Regions from separate parts of the Neobacillus sp. genome, predicted to be linked through region 1. Evidence: predicted binding sites of a transcription regulator. Region 1 holds the regulator's gene; each other region holds the start of a gene.
The links. Region 1 encodes Rex, which represses fermentation and respiration genes when NADH is low (regulators of the CRP and FNR family bind a similar motif). Its sites were predicted from a motif close to TTGTGAAATATTTCACAA; they were not measured.

Region 1 (4,833 bases):
AATACCGATCATGTGAAACGAATAAAATCGTTCCAGGGTAATCAATCAAGGCGTTCTCGAGGACTTCCTTGCTATCAAGGTCTAGATGGTTGGTTGGTTCATCTAATATTAACACATTTGCTTTTTCTAACATCAGTTTAGCAAGTGCAAGCCGTGCCTTCTCTCCGCCGCTTAAGGTAGAGACAATTTTCAGGACATCATCGCCGGAAAATAAAAAATTGCCGAGTACTGTCCGGATTTCTTTTTCACTTTTTAATGGGTAATCATCCCAAAGTTCATTTAATACGCGTTTATTCGAGGTCAATTCAGCCTGTTCCTGGTCATAGTACCCGATTGAAAGGTTTGTCCCATATTGTATGGCTCCTGCAAGCGCAGGTAGTTTTTTGATAACTGTTTTTAACAGAGTCGATTTACCGATTCCATTTGGGCCAACAAGGGCAATGCTTTCTCCCTTATAAGCCCGAAAGGTGATGGCATCTGAAACTTTTTCCCCGTCGTAACCAACCGCAAGCGAATCTACCATTAGAACGTCATTTCCACTTTGTTTTTCAATTTCAAACGAGAAGGTTGCGGACTTTTCATCACCTAAGGGACGGTCAATAGTCTCCATTTTCTCAAGCTTTTTCCGGCGGCTTTGTGCTCGCTTCGTCGTCGATGCGCGTGCCAGGTTCCGTTGGATAAAGTCCTGGAGATTGGCTACCTCTTGCTGTTGTTTTTCGAAAAGCTTCATATCACGCTCATAATTGGCCGCTTTTTGGTCAAGGTAAGAACTATAGTTACCCGGAAACCTTTGAATTTTTTTGCGGGCTACTTCGTAAACTTGGGTGACAACCTTATCTAAAAAATAGCGGTCATGGGAGACAATTAAAATCGCGCCATCATAGCTCTGTAAATATTGCTCAAGCCAGGAAAGGGTTTCGATGTCAAGATGGTTGGTAGGCTCGTCCAAAATTAAGATATCAGGTTTCGTTAATAGCAATTTCCCTAAGGCAAGACGGGTTTTCTGCCCACCACTTAAACTTGAAATCAGCAAAGAACTTTCGCGGAAATTTAGCCCATGCAGCACGGAGCGAATATCGGCCTCGTATTGATATCCACCTTGTTCCTTAAATTTCACTTGGAGCTCGTCATATTCTTTAAGAACACGTTCGTATCTTGTGTTGTCTTCGAACACACTTGGGTCAGCCATTTGATTTTCAAGCCTGCGAAGTGATTTTTCCATCAATTGAAGCGGTTCGAAAACGGTTATCATTTCTTCCCAAATTGATAAATTTGATTCTAAACCAGTATTTTGTGCTAAATAACCGATGGTCACTTCTTTTGGCTTGATAATATCCCCGCCATCATGAGACAATTGTCCGGCAATGATTTTTAACAATGTCGATTTCCCTGCACCATTGCGGCCAACAAGTGCCGCGCGGTCCCGGGTTTGTAATTCTAGCTTTATATTCGATAAAATAAGGTCAGCACCATAATATTTTTGTAGTTGATTGACCTGCAATAAAATCATTCTAATTCACCTCTATTACATAGGAATAGTGTACCTTATTCCGGCATTGTCGGCAATAAAGGGCAGACCTATAGCGTCGAGTGAGATATTATTTTTTGAAAAAAATGTTTGAATTAGTTCAAAGTTTCACACACAATAACTGAAAAATAGTGTATGATTTTTTTGGGAGGATTTATTTATGGCAAATTTTACACATTTTAATGAAGAAGGCAGAGCAAAGATGGTCGACGTCAGCGAAAAACCGGAAACGGCTCGGACCGCTCTTGCTCATTCAAGCATAACTGTTAGTAAAGAAATTTTTGGAAAAATAACCAATAATGAAATGAAAAAAGGCGATGTCCTGGCTGTGGCCCAGGTTGCTGGAGTTATGGCGGCAAAAAAAACATGGGATCTGATTCCAATGTGCCATCCGATTCCATTAACAGGAGTTAATATTTCCTTCTCATGGGAAGAAGATCAAGAAGATCACTATCATTTACATATTGCAGCAGCGGTAAAAACCAAAGGTAACACGGGTGTGGAAATGGAAGCGTTAACAGCGGCGTCAGCTTGTGCCTTAACCGTGTATGATATGTGTAAAGCGGTGGATAAAGGCATGGTCATTGGACCGACCTATTTAGTCGAGAAAACGGGCGGCAAAAACGGCGATTATAAAAGAACCGAACAAGTTAAATGAAATGTAACTAAATCATTCAAGGGGTGTGGGAGATTATGAGTAATGAAACGATGAAAATACCACAGGCGACAGCAAAACGGCTGCCCCTCTACTATCGATTTTTAAAAAACCTCCATTCTTCCGGTAAACAAAGGGTCTCTTCTGCAGAATTGAGCGAGGCGGTGAAAGTGGACTCAGCAACCATTCGCAGGGATTTCTCCTATTTTGGTGCTTTAGGGAAAAAGGGCTATGGCTATAACGTCAATTACTTATTATCCTTTTTCCGGAAAACCTTAGACCAAGATGAATTAACAAAGGTTGCGTTAATAGGGGTCGGTAATCTCGGAACTGCCTTTTTAAACTATAATTTTTTAAAAAACAATAATACGAAAATAGAGTGCGCCTTTGATGTGGATCCGACTAAAATGGGAACGCTGATTCGTGAGGTACCGGTCTATCATTTGGACGATTTGGAGAATGTTCTAGCCAATGAAAATATATCGGTTGCGATTCTTACGGTTCCGGCTTCCGTTGCGCAGATGATTACAGATCGACTTGTGAAGGCGGATGTGAAAGGGATATTAAATTTTACTCCGGCAAGGTTAAATGTTCCTCCCGCCATTCGGGTCCATCATATCGACCTAGCAGTAGAACTGCAATCACTGATTTACTTTTTAAAGCACTATCCGACTGGGGAAGTAGAAGAAGAATAGCTAGTATAAAGGGTTTTTCACGAATATCTACTCGTGAAAAGCCCTTTTTTTGTTGTATAGGAAATTATAAAATAATTAATTGTGGATAAATTGAAATAGTTCTCTGAATCCAGCTCCAGCGCCCAGCGGCTAGTGTACTTCGCTCTCCGCCCTACGATAAGTCAACATCGAATCGCTATCGCTCTTCGTGTTTCCTTTATCTCAGTTGGAGCGCTCCAGTCCATACGCCGCTAAACGGGCGCTTGCGCCTTTTGTGCTTGAAGGTCTTTTTGCTGCTTTACAAACGTAACAGTGTTATGTTACATTGAAAATAGAAAGGGGTTTTCAATATGAGTGAGGAGTTAATTTCTAAGAAGGATTTATTAGATATTGCTGGAATATCGTATGGACAGCTATATCGCTGGAAACGGAAGGATCTCATTCCTGAAGAATGGTTTATTCGGAAATCCACATTTACGGGCCAAGAAACCTTCTTTCCAAAGGAAAAAATCTTAGAAAGAATCAATAAAATTCAAACAATGAAGGAAAATTTGTCATTGGATGAGCTAGCTGATATGTTTTCTCCAAATATTAGTGATTTGCAGTTGGAAAAGGATGATTTAATAAAACGTAACATTGTTTCGATTGAAGTAATGAATTTTTATCTAGAGAACGATAAAGGCGTGAAGATATTTAATTTTCCGAGAATCCTTGAAGTATATATATTAGAAAAGCTGCTTCAGTCAGGTGAGATTAATTTAGATGAGGGGAAAATGCTCTTACAGGTATTAAAGGACAATGCCCAGCATATCAAGCAAAAAAGCTGTGAATTGGTATTTACGCGAAAACTAGGAGTTTCATCGTGTCTTTTATTATTGAATGCCGAAGCTGCTCATTTTGAGCGAGGAACGAAAGTTGTCACGACTCTCGCACTGATGACCTGTATGGAAGAAATTAAATCGAAATTATTGTAAAGGAGAATCGTGATGGAAACAAAAAATAGAGGAGATTTGGTCATTAATGGTATTGGGGCATCAAACGGTGGGCAGTTCCATCTTGTTACCTTAAATGGACGAGGAAAAGTTAACAGTGATTTGGAGTGTAGTGAGTTTGAATGCAATGGTTCAGGTACGGTCAATGGCAATGTTACAGCAAATACAGCTAAGGTAAGCGGGAATGCCAGTTTTAAAGGAACAATCGAAAGTCAGAAGTTTACGGTGGACGGAACAGCAAAAATTGGGCAAAATCTGTATGCTAAACAATTACAGGTTTCAGGTAAAGCCTCTGTTGGCGGAAAAGTAAAAGCTGAGGAAATTAAACTTAGAGGCATTCTGACGATTGGAGAAGATTGTGAGGCTGAAACGTTTAAAGCACAATACCGGTTTACAATTGGAGGACTTTTAAACGCGGATCAAGTAGATATTGAGATCTATGGAGAATGTAAAGCACAAGAAATCGGCGGGCAAACGATCATCGTAAAACAACATAAAGGATCCTTCATGGGCACTCTCTTCAAGCCTTTTTTTAAAACACAATTAGAAACGGATTTAATTGAAGGAGACAGAATTGAACTTGAAAGTACGATAGCAAAAGTTGTCCGTGGTAACCAGGTTAGGATTGGTCCTAATTGTCATATTGGCGTAGTTGAATACACAGAAGAATTTTCACAGGATAAAAATGCCATTGTAGGTGAAAGCAGAAAGGCTTAATGGGAGGGAGAAGAAAATGGGAAAAAGCGAAAATCTTATTATTAATGGATCGGGAAGTTACCCCGGTGGCCGTTACGATAAAATCAGCATCAGAGGAGAAGGTACGATCGTTAATGATGTGGAATGTTCAATTTTTAATGTCTATGGCACGAGCGAAGCAGTCGAGAATGTTACAGCAGGTTCAGTAAAAATAATTGGTGAGGTAGAATTCCAAGGGAATATCGAAGTGAAGGAAACGCTTGTCATGGGGACCATGAAGGTCGATGG
Region 2 (4,833 bases), on a different contig from region 1:
CTATTCCCCTCTCGGAATCTATCGTTTAGCTATTAGTTCTGTGACACTTGGTACAAGTTGCTTTAACATGACATCTTAAGCATGTTTTATTAAACTTTTGATTTACTGCTAATTTAACTGGATGATGCTCTTTCCACGGACGATTGTGTGAACTTGGATGACATGACGCACATTGAACCTTTGTTACAGGTGAATCACTTACAATCCGATTGTCGTGGCAAATGAAGCACTTTTGCGTATTCTTCGATAAATGTCCATGATCCGTAATAAATGTTGCCTGTTTATGACTCGTTGGTTTCTGTCCGTGACAGTCTTTACAAAAAGTATTTGTTTTTGCATATTGAGCAACGGAAACATTATTTGAATCATTTCTATTGGCAGAAGCTGTATTGTCCTTTTTCAAAAAATTAATGTAACTGGAATCTTCTTTAAATAGATCATACTTTTCTTTAGACATATATGAATGGCATTGCTCACATTTTTTCAGTTCAGAGGGCTGAATCTTACCGTGTCCACCAGCTTTGAACTCTTCTGTTTTATGATTTTTTGGAACCATCGTTGCTTCGTGACAGGTCTTACACTCCGTTGGTGCCTTTCTTGCTTCATGACATTCCATACAAGTGTCCATTTGCGGACTGGTAAACTTCTTATTACTCATAAGAGATGTCCCTAGTTTTTCATTCCATTTTCCATAATCACTCTTATAGGTCACTTTTCGATCCGAAACTTTCCCGTGAGCAGTACCACTATGACACTGCACACACTTAATACCTTCTGTCTTATGTTTATTGTGTGGGATGATGATATCCCCAGAAGGAGTGACGGCTCGATTTTTCATATTGTGACAACTTTCACAAGCTTCGTCCGGTATAAGGTTCGGCATCTTTATAGGTGCAATATATTTGTCCGTTTGTTTTTTATAAAGTTCTACGAGACCGTTTCCTTTCGCTTTTGCGTAATTCTTTGCTCCTGGTTCAATATGACAGTTAATGCAATCTACCTCACTATGAGATGATGCTTTCCAAGTATAGTACTGAGGCTTCATCTCATGACAGGATGAGCAAAACTTCGAGCTTGAGGTTGTTTCTAGCCCGAAGAATCCCCCAAAGAATAGGATGACTAGAAACAACAATGTTAAAGTCGCAATTTTGATTAACTTATAGCGAAAACGGGGAGGGGCTGGCAGATCTTGCTTTTGGTCGTTATCCATAATAGCGTCCCTCCAGTTTAAGATTTGCTTATTTTTTCCCATCTGATTTAAAGCCGGTTCTGTGACAGTACTGGCAATAAACATCTGTTGGTGCTTTTATATCTGTTGAACCTTCTTTTGGTTTATCACGATCATGGCAGACGAAGCATTCTGCTTTTTGATCAGGTGTATTTGCTTTAGCAGCATGGGCAGTTAACCATTGATCACTTTCAAGGTGTCCAACTGGACGGTTACCGTGACAAGCGCTACAGAATTTATTGATTCGTGATTGATCTTTTACAACAGTAATATTTGGTACATATTTTGTTTTTGTCTCTTTCATCTTAAGTAGTGAGATAATGTCTTCTTTTGGTATTTCTTTGGCCCATTTTGAATCCTGATGACAGTTCACGCATTTATCTAACTCTTGGATAGCTGTTCCGCCATGGTTTCCATTCCAACCTGCTACTTTGTGGTTCTTAGGAACTTTTACCTTTTTATGGCAGGTTTCACATTCCATTGAAATCTTAACGTCTTTCTGTTGTTTTCCAATGGCTTGTAAGATGATTTCTTGTGTTTTTCCATCATGCGCTGCTTCAGCTTCTTTGCTTTCGCCTTCCTTGGTTGCTTCACCAGATGCTTTTGTTTTTTCTTCGAGTTTTTTCTCTACCTCTTCGGGATTGGGTGGAACATTATAGGCAACATCTTTCCATGGCTTTTCACCGTTGTTGACTTTATCATGGCAATCAATACAGGTTCCCATGTTTGGTCTCAAGTATTTCTCTTCCATTAACTTTTCAGCATTTTCTTTTGTCCAATGTCCACGAACTTCCTCGGTATTAATACCACGTGCAGCGATTTTCGCATGAACAACTCCGGCATGACAGGTAATACATGGAACATCCTTTTCAATATGTCCTTTATGGTTGACCTTTAAGTCACCCGATGCGGTGACCAGACGGTTCTTGGAATGACATTGTAAACAGTTCTCGTTTGAAATCGCTTCTTCTTCCGTTTGTACGATCTGTTTAGGTACGCCCGTTACATGATAGTAAACTTCTTTCATTGATTTCACTTTGTGCGTAATCATGTTCGTAAACCCAGGCTTAATATGACACTGAACACAGGAGATATTATTGTGGGCACTCGCTGTATATGTTGAATACTCTGGTGCCATTTCGTGACAGCTTGAGCAAAATGACGGAGAGTTGGTAAAGGTAAGCACTCCATACCCTCCACCAAACACAACGATACATCCTACCAGTGACACAAATAGTAATTTCCATCTGTTCACTGGATTCTTCCAATCTATACTTCGGAACTTTTGCCAAAGTCTGCGGATTAGGCCAACTTTCTTTTTATTTTCTCTTGTTTCGGGATCTGTCTCTTTATTTGTCTTTTTCCCCCAAATGGCCATTTTTCTCACCCTTCCCATGTTGGATTCTTTATCTATCTATTTTCCATAATAACCTCTCTAAAGGTAGTATCTAACATTGTAAGAGTATATTCCAATGTACAATTTGTGAATATTTCCCCATACAATCGAATGTAGTTTTTTACCCTAAAAACAACATGGGAACGTTGTTATCATAAGCTTAGGTTAGCACTATTTCCGTAGTGAAAACAAACGCAAAAATTTATATTTATGCAATTTTCAGGGTGTTTATTCATTTATTAACTAAAATTGAAAGAGCGTTTCCCGAGTTGAAATGTATTCTCAATTAAATGCCATCACTCTGTCATATTTGACGAAAAATCGAATTTTCGATACATGTGGATTAGAAATTTAAAAGCTGCTTTTATATACTATTAGCAGGTCAATTATTGCTTCCCTACCAACATTGTTGTCACTCCATAGCGGAAGTGGTAAGATATAAAGGGAAATTATCGAATATATTAGACATTGATTTTTTAAAAAAAAAGTGGATTTTGAGTCTCGATAAAAAGGAGCGTTCATCAGATGATGGGGATTTTAAATAAAGTATTTGATCTGAACAAACGTGAGCTGAAGCGGTTAGATAAGCTCGCAGTGAAAATTGGCGCACTTGCGGCTGAAACGGAAAAATTAACGGACGACCAGCTTCGTGAAAAAACGGAAGAGTTCAAGCTCCGTTATCAAAAAGGCGAAACACTTGACGATTTGCTTGTCGAAGCATTTGCGGTGGTCCGCGAAGGTGCCCGCCGTGTGCTAGGTCTGTATCCATATCATGTTCAATTAATGGGAGGTATTTCTCTTCATGAAGGAAATATTTCCGAGATGAAAACGGGTGAAGGTAAAACGTTAACGGCGACAATGCCCGTTTACTTGAATGCTCTTTCTGGAAAAGGAGTTCACGTTGTCACTGTCAACGAATACTTGGCAAGCCGTGACGCCACCGAAATGGGCGAGCTGTATCAATTTTTAGGTCTAACGGTCGGCTTAAATTTAAACAGCATGGACAAAGACGAAAAGCAGGCTGCTTATGCCCGCGATATTACTTATGGTACAAATAACGAATTTGGCTTCGATTATCTACGTGATAACATGGTCCTTTATAAGGAACAAAAGGTACAACGTCCCCTTTATTTTGGGGTCATTGACGAAGTTGACTCGATTTTAATCGACGAAGCACGTACCCCATTGATTATTTCAGGATCGGCGCAAAAGTCTGCTGTCCTTTATGTGCAAGCCAATGGCTTTGTTCGAATGCTTACAAAGGACACAGATTATACCTATGATGAAAAAACAAAAGGCGTAATGCTAACAGAAGAGGGAATCAGTAAAGCCGAAAAAGCATTTGGAATTGATAACCTGTTTGACATGTCACATGTTACGTTAAACCATCATATTAATCAGGCATTAAGAGCGAATGTTAGCATGCACCTTGATGTTGATTATGTCGTACAAGAAGGCGAAATTATTATCGTTGACCAGTTCACCGGCCGTTTGATGAAGGGCCGACGCTATAGCGAAGGTTTGCACCAAGCCATTGAGGCCAAAGAAGGTCTGGAAGTCCAAAATGAAAGCATGACGATGGCAACGATTACGTTCCAAAACTACTTCCGTATGTATGAAAAATTGGCTGGTATGACCGGTACAGCGAAAACGGAAGAAGAAGAATTCCGCAACATATATAATATGAATGTAATCGTAATTCCTACCAACAGACCAATTGCTCGTGACGACAGAGCCGATTTAATTTACTCAACGATGGACGGCAAGTTCCGTGCCGTTGTTGAGGATATTGCCGAGCGCAATCAAAAGGGGCAGCCAGTTCTCGTTGGTACGGTGGCGATTGAAACGTCTGAGCTTATTTCCAGCTATTTATTCAAAAAGCGTATTCACCATAATGTCTTGAACGCGAAGAACCACGAGCGCGAAGCAGAAATCATTGCCGAAGCAGGTCACCAAGGTTCGGTTACAATTGCGACAAACATGGCCGGCCGTGGTACTGACATTAAGCTTGGAGAAGGTGTGGTTGAGCTGGGCGGACTGGCGGTTATTGGTACGGAGCGTCATGAAAGCAGACGTATCGATAACCAGCTTCGTGGACGTTCAGGACGTCAAGGAGATCCGGGTATTACCCAGTTCTATTTATCGATGGAAGATGAACTGATGCGCCGCTTCGGTTCTGATAATATGAAGGCAATGATGCAAAAGCTCG
Region 3 (4,833 bases), on a different contig from region 1:
AAGCTAAGGACATCTCCAAGACTGCAGCAGTTTCTCCAGTTTTTATTGATGGACTTAGCGGGAAAGCGAGTGATAAAACAATCCAGCAGTATGCTGAGAAAATGAGGAAAGCCGCAAATGTACCCTTTCTTGTAGTAATGGATATGAATGGAATTAGAAAGTCTCACCCATTACCCGATAAAATTGGTAAGGAATACGCAGGTGGGGATGCAGGAGAAGTCTTTAAAGGACATGAACATATCTCTATAGCAGAAGGCACATTAGGTAAATCGTTAAGATATTTTACTCCAGTATACAATGAAGATGGAAAGCAAATCGGTGCCATTTTGGTTGGCGTTTTACTTGACGATGTAGAACAAAAAGTTTGGAAAAGTACAAGAGTGATATATATTAGTATGCTATTAGGATTGATCGTTGGTTTAATTGGCGCGGTCTTACTTTCAAGGAAAGTAAAGAAAATTATGTTTGGAATGGAACCGACAGAAATAGCTAATTTACTAGAACAAAGAAGTGCTGTATTGGAATATGCCAGAGAAGGTGTAATTGCTATTGATAAAACATCAAGAATTACTCTTCTAAACAAAGAAGCCTCTAAATTGATGAGATCAATCGGGGTTTCTAATGACGCTATTGGAATGAAAATAGAAGAGGTGCTACCTCAGCTTCAATTGACCAAACTAATGGCAACCGGTGAAAAATTACTTGACCAAGAATACTCATTAAGGGAGCTAGTAATTGTAGCTAATATCGTTCCAATTTACGTTAATAAGGAAATTACCGGAGCAGTTGCAACTTTTAGAGATAAAACAGAAATCAGACAACTGGCTGAACAGCTTACTGGAGCAAGGACTTACGCGGAGGCGTTACGAGCACAAACCCATGAATTCATGAATAAGCTTCATGTTATCCTAGGAATGGTCCATATGAAAATCTATGATAAGTTGGCCGAATATGTGAAGCAAATTTCTAATTCTTTTCAGACGGAAGTAGGATTTTTAACAGCTAGAATTAAAGATCCTGTGATTGCAGGATTTATAATCGGCAAGGCTAGCCATGCTAGAGAACATGGAGCCATACTATATGTTACAGAGAATAGTTTTCTTCCAAAACCGAATAATAATGAAGTAGTACAGGATGTGGTAACCATCCTTGGAAACTTGATAGATAATTCGATAGAAGCTCTAAATGGTTGTAGGGAGAAAAAGGTAGAGGTAGAAATACATCCAATTGAAAACAAAAAACTTTCAATAAAAGTCTCTGATTCCGGGTCGGGAATAAACGAGGAAGTCCAAGAGCAAGTATTTGAAAGAGGTTTTTCAACAAAGGGGGAGAACCGCGGCATTGGGCTATATTTAGTCCTGGAGACAATTAAGAAGTTAAATGGAAAGATTACCATTCTATCTGAACCTGCAAAGGGAACAATCCTTCACGTTATCATTCCATTCGAGGGAAAGGAGTAGGAATCATGACTAAAACTGTAATTGTTGAAGATGATCCTATGGTTGCAGAAATAAACCGACGTTATTTAGAGCAAATTGAGGGAATTGAGCTTGTTGGAATAGCAGGGTCTGTTGAAGAAGCCATTCCACTTCTTGAAGGGAATAAAGTTGATCTCATTTTGCTCGACATTCATATGCCAGGAGACAACGGTTGGAGTCTTTTGTCAAAGATTCGTGGTCTAGGAACAGAGATTGATGTTATCATCATAACTGCTTCCTGTGATAAGGAAAGCATAAAAAAAGGACTTCGTTTTGGAACGGTTGACTACTTAATAAAACCTTTTGAGTTTGAAAGATTTCAAACGGCCCTTCTTTCTTATCGAAAAGAACAAATGATGATGAATGACCAGGAAAAGTTAAATCAAATTGATTTAGACCAATTCCTTCTTCGTAAAGAACAAAAAATCTCGGCAGGATACGATTTGCCTAAGGGACTGACAAAAAATACTCTCTGTAAAGTATGGAAACAGGTAACAGAAATGGGGGGGACCCCTTTTTCAACAGAGGAGCTCGCCTGTAAAGTAGGAATATCAAGAGTTTCCATAAGAAAATATGTAATCTTTTTGGCTGATATTCATGTACTGGAAACTGAAGTTGTATATGGTACGATCGGTCGTCCAGTATACATGCATAGGATTGCTAACGAGGGTAGTAGTATAATCCAAAACTACATCGATAATAACTTTTAACCTTACACGCCTTAAAAAATTTATACAAACCAATGAAGCAGTGTTCCCAAGAAGGGAGACACTGTTTTTTTTGTTCTAATATAAGAATTTATTACATTGAACTTTGAGAAATGTCCAGCTTCGGGCGCCTTGCGCTTTTCTTATTTTACTTAAGTCAATTACTTTAATTACTAAACTCTTTAATAAATTCCATAAACTATTCCTGACATGCAGTACCTAGTATTCTACAGGTGTAGTTATATATTTCTTATGTTAGTAGATATCTTGGCGGCGGAGGGATTGATAGTTCAGAAATAACTTTAAACCAATAAAAATCAATCGTTTGAATGGAAAACTTCTAATCATGCATTAGTCGTTATTTTTTAAGAAAGTTTGTGAAATATATCACATTATTGAACATTTTGTGAACATTTTATCTAAAACTAAAAGGAGCTGAAATAATGGCTATCCCTGCTATGAAATTACAGCAACATCCCAAAAACCCCAATTTAACAACAAAGATTTCAGGAGAAGTAAAATTTGTTCCATTATTAGTAACACTTGCACTTGGGGCCATCATTTGGTTTATTCATCCCCCTGAAGGTTTATCCCTGCAGGCTTGGCATTTACTTGCTATTTTTGTGGCTACCATTGTCGGCTTAATCATCAAGCCTTTACCAATGGGAAGTGTAGCGATTTTGGCGCTAACAGCGACTGTTATTACACAAACACTCACGATTGAGCAATCGCTTAGTGGGTTTCAAAATACAACAATCTGGTTGATTGTCATTGCGTTTTTTATTTCAAGAGGATTTATAAAGACTGGATTAGGTACAAGGGTTGCCTATATGTTTGTTAAAAAGTTTGGGAAGAAGACGCTCGGCTTATCGTATTCCTTGATTGCGAGCGATTTGATTCTATCACCGGCTATGCCATCCAACACGGCTCGTGCGGGCGGAATACTGCTCCCAATCATCCGCTCCCTATCCGAAGCATATGGCTCAAAGGTAGGGGACGGAACGGAAAGAAAAGTTGGGGCATTTTTAACAAAAGTAGCCTTCCAGGGTGACATGATTACCTCTGCGATGTTTCTAACGGCTATGGCTGCAAACCCGCTGGCTGCTCAAATTGCCGGGGATATCACCGGTAAACACATTACCTGGTTAGGTTGGGCAACAGCGGCAATCGTTCCTGGACTGCTCAGCTTGATATTGATTCCCTATGTAATATATAAGTTATATCCACCGGAAATTAAAGAAACACCTGCAGCAGCGCAAATGGCTGATAAGAAATTAAAAGAAATGGGACCACTGAAAAAAGAAGAATACTACATGATCGGTGTTTTCCTTCTTATTTTATCCCTTTGGATTTTCGGAACAAGTTTAAACATCAACGCTACTACTACAGCTTTTATTGGACTGGGTGCACTGCTAGTTACACAAGTACTAAATTGGTCAGACATTAAAAAAGAAGAGGGCGCCTGGGATACATTAATCTGGTTCGCTGTCCTAGTTATGATGGCCAGCTTCCTGAATGAATTAGGTTTAATACCATGGTTCAGCCACACTATGCAAGGTGCAGTCAGCGGTTTGCCTTGGATTTGGACACTGATCATCCTGTCTGTTGTCTATTTTTATTCTCACTATTTCTTTGCGAGTAACACGGCTCACGTCAGTGCCATGTATTCAGCATTCCTTGCCGTTTTGGTTGCTGCTGGAGCACCGCCACTTGTATCAGCTCTATTGTTGGGGGTATTCAGTAATCTGTTTGGCTGTATAACTCATTATAGCTGCGGACCAGCTCCTGTCTTTTTCGGCAGTGGATATGTCACTCAGAATAAATGGTGGTCACTCGGATTCATCATTTCTATCATTCATATTGTTGTCTGGATTGGTATTGGCGGTGCATGGTGGAAATTACTAGGTCTTTGGTAAACGAGAGATTGAGGAGATGAGGTTTAATGAAGTCCACTTGCTGTTTTGAAAGTTTGGAAACTCAATATTCTTCGGAGCTTTACCACGGGTGTGATGATGATTATGAATTAATGATACCCTACCTTATCTGTACAAAGTGCGGAGCAGTTAATTTCCAATATATAGAGGAAAACAAACAAGAAGCAATTGCTTAATTGCAGGAGGAGAACAGAATGCGTGAAATTTCAGCAATATTAATTACCAAAACGGTCAGAGATCTTTGTATGCAGGCTGCTTGTGACCTTCCAGAGGATGTAGAAGCTCTTATTGCAGCTGGGCTGGAAAAGGAAGAATCACAATTTGGGAAGTATAGCCTGGAGAAAATATTGAAGAATGTTAAATTAGCTCGTGCCGAGCATGCCCCAATGTGCCAGGATACTGGCATGACTGTAGTATTTGTTGAGGTCGGGCAAGAAGCTCGAATTGTTGATGGAGATTTGACCGAAGCCATTAACGAGGGGGTTCGACAGGGATATGAGGAAGGTTATTTGCGTAAATCTGTAGTAAAGGATCCTGTATTTGATCGTAAAAATACAGGTGACAACACCCCTGCAGTCATCCATATGGAAATTGTCCCAGGAGACAAAGTAAAGATTGAGGTGCTTCCGAAAGGCGCAGGAAGCGAGAATATGGGAGCAGTCAAGATGTGTAAGCCAGCAGAGGGAATAGATGGAGTAAAGGACTTTATTGTTA
Region 4 (4,833 bases), on a different contig from region 1:
TAATCCATGTCCACAGGCTTCATGAAAAATAACCCCGCCGAATTCATTATCAATAATGACAGGGAATTTCCCACTTGGACATGGACTAGCATCCAGCATCGTCACGGCAATGCGAGCTGCCTCAGTTGCAAAATAATCCATATTTGAATTTTCGAAAAACTCAAAACCTTGATGGGCGCCTGGTCCATAGAAGCCTGTTTCCATTTTGTTATCTCGCACTGCCACAGCCTGAATCGCCATCCTTGAGCGAACTCGTTTGTCTTCGATCAATTTTCCTTCTGAATTGGCAATCAGGACATTTTGTTCTTCATCCATGTAGCGAACAGTTACCTGTGAAATACTAGAATGATAGTTTTTTGCCGTATCATAGGCATTTTTCATGATGGCTGCTTTGCGGGTTTTATCCACCTCTTTCGGTAAGAATTGAACGGGATTAATCGTTTCGAATGATTCTTGAACTAGAGGGACCAGTTGTATTATGGTATTTCCATTTATGGCTTGTGCGGCATTTTTAGCTGCTTTAATAAGGCCTTCTTTGGTAAAGTCGGTTGAATAAGCATAAACACTTTGCAATCCTTTAAATACACGGATGCCAATACCAAAATCACGGCCAGAAAGACATGTTTCGATTTTCCCACTTTGCAAGGTAAAATTATTGGTAAAACGGTCCTCTACGAAAATCTCAGAAAAATCTCCGCCAGTTGATAAAGCCGCTGTTAGTACGTCTTCAATTAAAGATTGATTTAGCATATGTTCCTCCTTAATTTTATTAATAATGGAAAAATTCTGTATTTTTAAATTAGAATTTTCCTTATTAGAACCCACGTTAATATCATACAACATTTTTCTATTGTGTGGTTAATTTTACCTTTTTGTTATAATTCCCAATATTACTAATCCTAATTAAAAAAAATGTAAAACCTTTCTCAATATCTTAATTTAAAATAAGGATTTTTAAAGGGTAGGAAATGTGAATTCAAAGTTGTGCATACATTGAAGAAGTAGGGTTTTTAGTTTGTAAGAAGGAAGACGGTTCTATCGTTCAATTGGAAGAAGCGATAGAAATAGAATACCACCGCCTCCTTATTAACGGGGAAATTTCCTTTTTACATATTCTGCCCTTTAACGAAATCTTCTTTTGGAAAACGGATTAATGCCGTAGTTTTTTAATAATAACGGCTTCAATAAATTCCCAGGGAAGAATCGTTTTAAGAAACAGATTTTTCTTCACACTTTTACCGATCGGATATCTGAAGTTTGGAGATTTCCGTTGAGAGGCAATTTGAGCTACTAGTTTAGCTACTTCGGTGGGATTGCCATGTTCTGCCTTTCCACTTTCAATCTCTTTTAAGATGTTTTTCATATAGGATGAGTAGGGTGATTCAGTATTGATTTCCATATAATCCACGCTTGACCAAATATTGGTTTGATACGATCCAGGCTCGATTAATGAAACATCAATTCCAAATGGTTTTAGCTCCAGCCTTAAGCTTTCACTATATCCCTCAAGTGCATGCTTGGATGAAACATAAGCAGATAATCCCGGGAATCCCATTCTGCCACTAATGCTACTCATGTTAATAATCCTGCCTTGCTTTCTAGCCCTCATAAAGGGAAGGACTGCTTGGGTTACTGCAATTACTCCGAAAAAGTTGGTTTCAAATTGCTGCCGATATTCCTCGATTGAAAGATCTTCGCTAAACCCACCAAGTGCAAATCCGGCATTATTAACTAACACATCTACAGATACATAGTTTGTAAGTAAATATTTCAATTCATTTATAGATTTGCTAGACGTTACATCAAGTGAATGGATATGAATGAATTTTTCTAAATCCTTTTCTTTTGCAATTTCGAGCAATCGCTTTGCTTTTTTCACATCTCTCATTGTCGCAATGACAGTAAAACCATTCACTGCCAGTTCGAGGGCGCACAACATGCCAAAGCCGCTTGAAGAACCTGTAACTATTGCCGTTTTTTTGTTCATAATTTTCTCCTTCAACATTCCTTAACTATCATTAAACCATATATTCAATAAAATTGGATTAGTTATAATATTTCCTATAGATAAAGAAGAGCAACCATCCTCAATGAAAGCAATTGTATGGCAGAAACAAAGAAAATTGCTGCTGAGTATGTCTGGAAAATAGCCCAACAAAAATTTATCGTGTGTTTTATTTTGTTGGAAATCATTTGATTGGATAAGACATAAATATAGATGAGGTCTGAGACGTGTAAATACGGCTCTTTATTTTGGGAAGAAAATTTTGTTGTATATATATTAGCGTTAATTTTTATATAAAACATGTAAATACTGGTTGTAAGTAAAAATAGTAATGAAATATTCACAGGATTTTGGGAGAAATTACGGTATAATAGAGTATGTTAAATCTTTCACAAACTATTAACAGATGATATTTTAAAAGGAGTCTATCTAATGGGATACAGTAAACCAGACAAAATTATGGAAATCACCGTGGAAAATGGCATCAAAAAAACAAAGTACTCTCCATTACAGATACTGATCTTAGGTTTTGAAGCAGGTGCATTCATTGCACTTGGATACTTACTTTCCATCCGGGTTACTTCAACTCTATCAATAAATTTAGAAGGATTAAGCAATTTGATTGGAGCATCAGTTTTTCCTGTAGGGCTAATTCTTACCTTACTAGCAGGTGGAGAGTTATTGACTGGGAATATGATGGCCGTGCCACTTGCAAGAATGGCGAATAAGATTAGCACAGGGCAGGTATTCTATAATTGGTTTCTTGTGACGGTCAGTAACTTCGTCGGAGCTATTTTTGTTGCCTATTTTTTCGGACATCTTGTTGGATTAACTGAAACGGGACCTTACTTAGAAAAGACAATTAGTATTGCCCAGCATAAACTTGAAGTGTCTTTTCTCCAAGCCTTTATTTCCGGTATTGGCTGTAATTGGCTGGTTGCTGCTGCCGTATGGCTTTGTTATGGTGCAAACGATATCGTAGGGAAAATAACCGGAATCTGGTTTCCAACAATGGCATTTGTTGCGATTGGATTTCAGCACGTAGTAGCAAATATGTTTGTCATCCCTGCTGCCATATTTGCCGGCCATTTTTCTTGGTTTGAATATTTTCACAATTTTATCCCAGTCTTTTTAGGAAATGCAGTAGGAGGTACAGCATTTATAGCTATGGCTTATTGGCACGCTTTTAAGAAAAATGATTCCAACTACACAAAACAAAAGGTTATTCAGCCAATGGTAAAAAGTCGAGTAAGATAGAATTCTTTTCGTTTTTCTTTCACATTTTTTTGTTCAATTGCATGTTTACTCCATCTATTTAATGTCGTATTCAAAACTGGATGGTGCCTTATTTTATTGAAGGGTGTCAGGCACCATCTTATGCTTAAAATAGTCTTTCGTTGGGTCTATCACATGGGTAAGAAGTAAATTCGCGTATTCTGATATTCCATCTATATTAACTGAACGTGCAGCCATTTCCGAACACTATTAATAAACCAGATTTTCGTGGTTTTTTGTAAGTCTACAACTGTTAGTGTTTTTTCGTGAATTTTTCCATTTTTAAGTAACATTTCTCGAAAGGTGCCAGCTAATAAGCCACTATTTAAAGGTGGCGTCCATAATGATCCATCTATTTCCAAGACCACGTTTCCATTCGTAAATTCAGTCAACTCACCGTCTTCATTCCATAGGAGCACGTCGAAAACAGCTGAAGGCTTCCACATTTGAAATTGAGCATATACATCCCGGTTCGTGGTTTTATGGTATAAGAAGGGATTGTTTTTTTCTACTGGTTTGTCGGCGAGCATTACCTTCAGAGGAGCCTGCGGTTTGTTGCTAGGAGTTCCTTCTATGGTGATGTTCCCATCGTTTTCCAAAAGGAGTCGAACTTTTAACTCCCCAATATTATTTTGACTTGAAAACTCGAGTAAGGCCTTTTTGACGCCCTCTGAATTATATGAAAAACCGAAATATTGGGCTGACTTATTCAGGCGATTAAGATGTTCTTGTAATAAAAAAAACTCCCCCCTGTCTACTAATAAACTTTCCAATAATTGAAACTCCGGTCTGTTTTCTTCAAGTAAGCTTGCCTTCGTCATGATTTCTTGATATTCATCTTCGGTAGTTGAATCCCAAGTAATTCCTCCGCCAACTCCATAGGTGGCTATCCCAGATTGATGTTCAATCAATACGGTTCTAATTGGTACATTAAAAATGGCTTCTTTATTTGGTGAAATAAAACCAATCGCCCCACAATAAACTTCCCGTGCTGACGTTTCTAAGTTTGAAATGATGTTCATTGTACTAATCTTTGGAGCACCTGTAATGGATCCACAAGGAAAAAGTGCTTTAAAAATATCAACGAGTTTCGTATTGGCAGAAACCTTTGCTGTAATCGTTGAAGTCATTTGATGTACAGTAGGATAATGTTCAATTTCAAAAAGCTTTGGAACGTTAACTGTACCAGGTTCGGCGATGATGCCTAAGTCATTTCGCAGCAGATCCACAATCATGAGATTTTCAGCGCGATTTTTTTCTGAATGATAAAGCCATTTAGCGTTTGCTTCATCATCTGCAACCGATTTTCCTCTTTTAATTGTTCCTTTCATCGGTCGAGTGGTAATTTTGTCACCATCCAAGTGAAAAAACAATTCAGGAGACGCAGACAAAATACTATGATTGCCAGTGTTGATGTAAGCACAATAATTGGATGCTTGTGCTCTTTTCAGTTTCTCAAAAAAAGCAATATCGTCTCCTTTGAAATCGGAGCTAAGACGAATCGTATAATTTGTCTGGTATGTATCGCCATTTTCAATCGATTGTTTAATCGA

Region 2: a site for Rex is predicted at 2,710-2,727, ahead of RTR43_RS17180 (cytochrome c3 family protein). Genes of this name have one in related genera too.
Region 3: a site for Rex is predicted at 2,561-2,578, ahead of RTR43_RS07055 (anion permease). Genes of this name have one in related genera too.
Region 4: a site for Rex is predicted at 2,383-2,400, ahead of RTR43_RS02690 (formate/nitrite transporter family protein). Genes of this name have one in related genera too.

The regions. Positions count from the first base shown of each region.
Region 1 covers NZ_DALZYO010000030.1:4,077-8,909, forward strand. The annotation lists gene RTR43_RS17355 (ABC-F family ATP-binding cassette domain-containing protein) at 1-1,510, opposite strand, end outside; gene moaC (cyclic pyranopterin monophosphate synthase MoaC) at 1,689-2,186, shown strand; gene RTR43_RS17365 (redox-sensing transcriptional repressor Rex) at 2,222-2,878, shown strand; gene RTR43_RS17370 (YhbD family protein) at 3,208-3,831, shown strand; gene RTR43_RS17375 (polymer-forming cytoskeletal protein) at 3,844-4,566, shown strand; gene RTR43_RS17380 (cytoplasmic protein) at 4,583-4,833, shown strand, end outside.
Region 2 covers NZ_DALZYO010000029.1:33,083-37,915, forward strand. The annotation lists gene RTR43_RS17175 (cytochrome c3 family protein) at 26-1,210, opposite strand; gene RTR43_RS17180 (cytochrome c3 family protein) at 1,239-2,606, opposite strand; gene secA (preprotein translocase subunit SecA) at 3,150-4,833, shown strand, end outside.
Region 3 covers NZ_DALZYO010000009.1:71,976-76,808, reverse strand. The annotation lists gene dcuS (DcuS/MalK family sensor histidine kinase) at 1-1,460, shown strand, start outside; gene RTR43_RS07060 (response regulator) at 1,466-2,188, shown strand; gene RTR43_RS07055 (anion permease) at 2,644-4,101, shown strand; gene RTR43_RS07050 (fumarate hydratase) at 4,314-4,833, shown strand, end outside.
Region 4 covers NZ_DALZYO010000003.1:79,279-84,111, forward strand. The annotation lists gene RTR43_RS02680 (TldD/PmbA family protein) at 1-750, opposite strand, end outside; gene RTR43_RS02685 (SDR family oxidoreductase) at 1,151-1,987, opposite strand; gene RTR43_RS02690 (formate/nitrite transporter family protein) at 2,438-3,262, shown strand; gene pabB (aminodeoxychorismate synthase component I) at 3,454-4,833, opposite strand, start outside.